2 regions of the Cellvibrio sp. genome follow, and region 2 is predicted to be linked to the other one. Evidence: predicted binding sites of a transcription regulator. Region 2 holds the regulator's gene; the other holds the start of a gene.
The links. Region 2 encodes PhoB, which activates phosphate uptake and scavenging genes when phosphate is short. Its sites were predicted from a motif close to TGTCATAAANNTGTAACA; they were not measured.
Positions count from the first base shown of each region.

Region 1 (2,481 bases), on a different contig from region 2:
TTTATTCCACACATCAGCAACCGCTACTTTTTTACCGCCGTCAATTAACAATGCACGGTTGTTAATAGGGGAAATGGCAATGTTCTGGATGGGTTTATCGCTGATGGATTGGATCAGCAGAGTACGCTCAGAGGTGCCGAAATAAATCCCGATATTGCCTTGATCGTCACCTGCCCAAAAACCGCGGCGGGCAAATTCCGGGGCAACACTGGTAATTGCGCCCGGCAAGGATTCAAACGCACGCACAAATTCGACATGGTATTCGTTGCTTTCATCGCGCACTAAAAACCATTGACTGACCTCACCCTTATCGGTACCCACGATCAGAGAACCTGTACCCACTAAAAATTGCAGCACGGTAATTTTTCCACCGCCAACACTTACAGGCTCTTTGCGCTCTGCAGCGGCGGGGTTAATAATTTTGTAGAGAATAATTTGCGCAGTGTCGGTCGCAATAACCAAATGTTGCGCACCTTCATCAATTTGCATTGCAATAGCATTCATACCGGCAGGCAGTGGCGGCAAGGTGAATACTTCTTGTGAAAGACTCGATTCACCGGTAATCATATTGGTACTTTCGCTGAACACCCCGAGCAATAAACGGTTGTCGGCAGTAATAGATCCAATCAAGGTACCGCCGAAGGTTTCTTGAATAGCCAATACTTTTAATGCAGTGCCCTGCTCATCCAAACGCACCGGTGATTCGCCGAGCGGAAATAATAAGGTTGGAGTAATCAAACGCTTATCTTGCGGATAACTGAGTGAGTAGTTGGTTTTTGTCACCACTACTTCACCATTGTTAAAACCATAAGCAACAAGGCCATGATCAGCTGTACTAGTAGCCAAACTGGCAAATTCAGCCCCCTCGGTTTTAGGTAACTGGGCTTCAAGGATGGTTTTTCCATCATTTACATTAAAGAAACTCACTGCACCACTGCGCTTGAAACTGCCGCCAATTTCTTCGTAGCGCTCAAGGGTTAAAAATTCAGTGGAATCTTGTTCAATTTGATGCAATTCGGCTTGGTCGAAGGTCTTCACCACATCGACCGAGGCGCCGCGGAACAGAGGCGCCACTTCGGAAAAGAGATAGAAAAATATCAATCCCAAAGAAAATACAACCGCGATACCGGCTGTCATGACGCCATAGCGGGAGATATTATCTTTAAGCTTACGAATGCGGCGCAGGCGGCTGCGCTGCTCGGTGGTCGGCATCAAACTGAGTGTTTGTTTTACCGAAATGCTGGGTTCTGACATGGTCTAGTCACCTGATTAAACTGCTGGCACAAGAATCCTAACAAGCAAAAATGACACTTTTGTTACAAAGCGAGCTATGCCTGTCATTTATCTGTCATATTTCTTTTTGCGCGCATAAAAAAGCCGCCGATCAAGTCGGCGGCTTTTGCTGTAGCACTTAAGCAGTAATTACTTTTGCAACTCAGCCAGTGCTTTGGTGACCATAGTCGCGGGCAGCGGGATATAACCATCACGCAACACAGTCTCTTGGCCTTGCTTGGAGAGGATCATCTTCGCAAACTCCAATTGCAATGTATCCAGCGGGCGGTTCGGGTGTTTATTGATGTAAACATAAAGTACACGTGCCAGCGGGTAGGTTCCATCCAGTGCATGCGATGCTTCAGCAGTCACAAAGGGTTGTCCATCTTTCTTGGACAGCGGCAGTGCACGCACACCGGAAGTCACGTAGCCTATACCTGAATAACCAATACCATTGATCGATTCAGACACACCTTGAACCACAGATGCTGAGCCTGGTTGCTCATTGATGCCGGCTTTAAAGTCTCCTTTGCACAAAGCTTCATCTTTGAAGTAACCGTAAGTACCTGATACAGCGTTGCGGCTGTAAAGGGTGAAATCGCGATTTGCCCAATTATCAGTAAGACCCACTTCGCCCCAACGGGTAATATCTTTGGCTGCGCCACACTTGCGGGTTGCAGAGAAAATCGCATCCACCTGTTGCAAGCTCAGGCCTTTGATCGGGTTATCTTTGTTTACATACACAGCGAGAACATCGATCGCTACAGGTACAGCGGTAGGTTTGTAGCCATGTTTGGCTTCGAAAGCCTGAATCTCTTCCGCTTTCATTGCACGGCTCATAGGGCCGAAGTTGGCAGTACCTTCAGTCAACGCTGGTGGTGCAGTTGAAGAACCGGCGCCCTGGATTTGGATATTGACATTAGGGTAGGATTTTTTGAAATCTTCGGCCCACAAGGTCATCAGGTTGTTGAGCGTATCAGAACCAATTGAGTTCACATTACCCGACACACCCGTTACCACTTTATATTCTGGCAACTTGGGATCAACTGCCGCTTGCAGCGCAGCTGCACACACCATAGAGCCGGCCAGTGCCAACCCTTTAATAATTTTCATAGCGTTCATAGAGCGCTCCGTTTAGTCATTCGTGAGTAATGAATTCTTGCTTGTTGATGAAGAGATCTGTCTCTCCATTGACGATCACTTTAGCCA
Region 1 is NZ_JBRFPI010000023.1:18,473-20,953, forward strand. Features, by position in the region: gene ACWA6V_RS02720 (ABC transporter permease subunit) at 1-1,254, opposite strand, end outside; gene ACWA6V_RS02725 (PstS family phosphate ABC transporter substrate-binding protein) at 1,423-2,394, opposite strand.
Region 1: a site for PhoB is predicted at 1,336-1,353, ahead of ACWA6V_RS02720 (ABC transporter permease subunit). Genes of this name have one in related genera too.

Region 2 (2,481 bases):
CCGACCCTCTGGAGCTTATGGATTGCCGCCAAGGGCGTGCCCAGCACCAAGAATCTGGTGATTTTTGTGCTGGGGGTGATAGTGATGCGAGCAGCCGGCTGTGTGATCAACGACTTCGCTGACCGCAAGATCGATGGCAAGGTGCTGCGCACCAAAGATCGCCCGCTGGCCACAGGCGCCGTATCCAGCCGCGAGGCGATTGGTTTGTTCATCTCACTCTGCCTTATCGCCTTCGCGCTAGTGCTGTTTACCGATCCGCTCACCATCAAACTCTCGGTCGGCGGCTTGCTCCTTGCCTTCTGTTACCCCTTTATGAAGCGTCATACCCATTTGCCGCAAGTGGTACTGGGCGCCGCCTTTGCTTGGGGAATCCCTATGGCCTATGCCGCAGAAGCGGGGGAATTGCATCAGGGAATGTGGCTGATTTACATATCGGTCGTTCTCTGGACCGTCGCCTATGACACCTTTTACGCCATGGTAGATCGCGACGACGACCTGAAAATCGGCGTTAAATCCACCGCCATCCTGTTTGGCGAGCAAGACCGGTTAATGACTGGCGTATTACAAATCATGGCGCTCTACTCACTGGTACTGGTTGGGAATCGCTTTGAATTGGGCACTGTTTACTACTTCGGCCTGGTCGCCGCTGCCGGTTTATTTATTTATCAACAGTGGCTGATCCGCTTTCGCGCGCGCGATGCCTGCTTTAAGGCGTTCCTTAATAACAACTGGGTGGGAGTCGCAGTCTTTGCCGGGATTGTTATGGACTATAGTTTTCGCTAGGAGCCAAATATCCTGCACCTTGTCATAAATGTGTAACACTGAACTTATTTAATAAGCTGCAACAATAGCTTCACAAACCTGTGGGGCGCCCCGTGGTTTTTTCAGGCAGAACACTTATGACTGGTCGCAAAATACTGATCGTTGACGATGAATCCGCAATTCGCGATATGCTGCGGGTGGCGCTCGAAATGGCTGAGTACCAAGTCATGGAAGCGAGCAACGCACAGGATGCGCACAGCATCATTATCGATGAAAAACCCGACCTGATCCTGCTCGATTGGATGATGCCCGGTACCAGTGGTATCGAATTGGCGCGCCGCTTGAAGCGCGATGAAGTGACCGCCAACACCCCGATCATCATGCTCACCGCAAAGGGTGAGGAAGATAACAAGATCCAGGGGCTGGAAGTGGGCGCTGATGATTACATCACCAAACCCTTCTCGCCACGCGAATTGGTGGCGCGTTTGAAAGCGGTATTGCGCCGCGCTGACCCGCAAATCAACTCTGCCCCCATCACGGTGCAAGGCCTGTGCCTTGACCCGGCCAGCCACCGCGTGACCATCAATAACCAATCGGTGGATATGGGGCCAACGGAATATCGCCTGCTGGAGTTTTTTCTCACTCATCAGGAAAGGGCTTATACTCGCAGCCAGTTGCTGGATCATGTCTGGGGCGGCAATGTGTATGTGGAGGAGCGCACGGTAGATGTGCATATCCGGCGCTTGCGCAAAGCGCTGACTATCGACGGCCACGAAGATTTGATCCAGACAGTGCGCGGTACGGGCTATCGTTTTTCTACCCGTATTGAAGCCTGATCCCCCTGAATTCCGTAGCAAGGTCGTGACTTTTTCTATGTAAACTCGAATGCAGCAGTCGGGTTTGTTCCCTACAAACTCCGACACTTCCCACATCCATGTGGGTCGTCCATGCAGCAGACGGTCTCGCAACGAAGTCCCGACCTTGCTACTGCTATGTGCCACGAGGTTTAGGTCTTGTTAAAAGGTTTTAGCGCTGAACTCCAGCGTATTTTGATTATCCTCGCCATTTGCAGCTTGATTGGCTTCTTTAGCGATAACTATGCGCTTTGGATGCTGATCGGCTGTGCGATTTATATCCTGATGATGCTCTGGCAGATGCGTCGCCTCAACCAATGGCTGCTGCGCCAGGAAACCGATCACCCGCCTGAAGCGAGCGGTATCTGGGGGCAGATTTTCGACAACATCTACCAATTGCAGCGCGACCAGCGGGGCGAGAAAGACAATCTGCAAGCAGTTATCAACCGTATCCAGGAAATTAGCTCGGCGTTGAAAGACGGCTTGATTATTCTCGACGCGCGCGGCCATCTGGACTTCTGGAATCCTGCAGCACACCGCATGCTGGCGTTGCACACCAAAGACCAGGGGCAATCGGTGATCAACTTTATCCGTCACCCCAAATTCGTCAGCTATTTTGAAGAAGGCAATTTCGAGGAGCCGCTGGAGTTGCCCTCGCCACGCTTCCCCTCCAGGCATCTGCAATTCCAGATCACTCCGTTCGGCAAGCAGGAGCGTCTGATTGTGGTGCGCGATGTCACCCAACTGCACAATCTGGAAAAGATGCGACAAGACTTTGTCGCCAACGTATCCCACGAATTACGAACACCGCTGACAGTGATCAACGGTTACGTGGAAACCCTTGCGGATAACAACAGTACACCCA
Region 2 is NZ_JBRFPI010000040.1:2,752-5,232, forward strand. Features, by position in the region: gene ubiA (4-hydroxybenzoate octaprenyltransferase) at 1-783, shown strand, start outside; gene phoB (phosphate regulon transcriptional regulator PhoB) at 900-1,598, shown strand; gene phoR (phosphate regulon sensor histidine kinase PhoR) at 1,776-2,481, shown strand, end outside.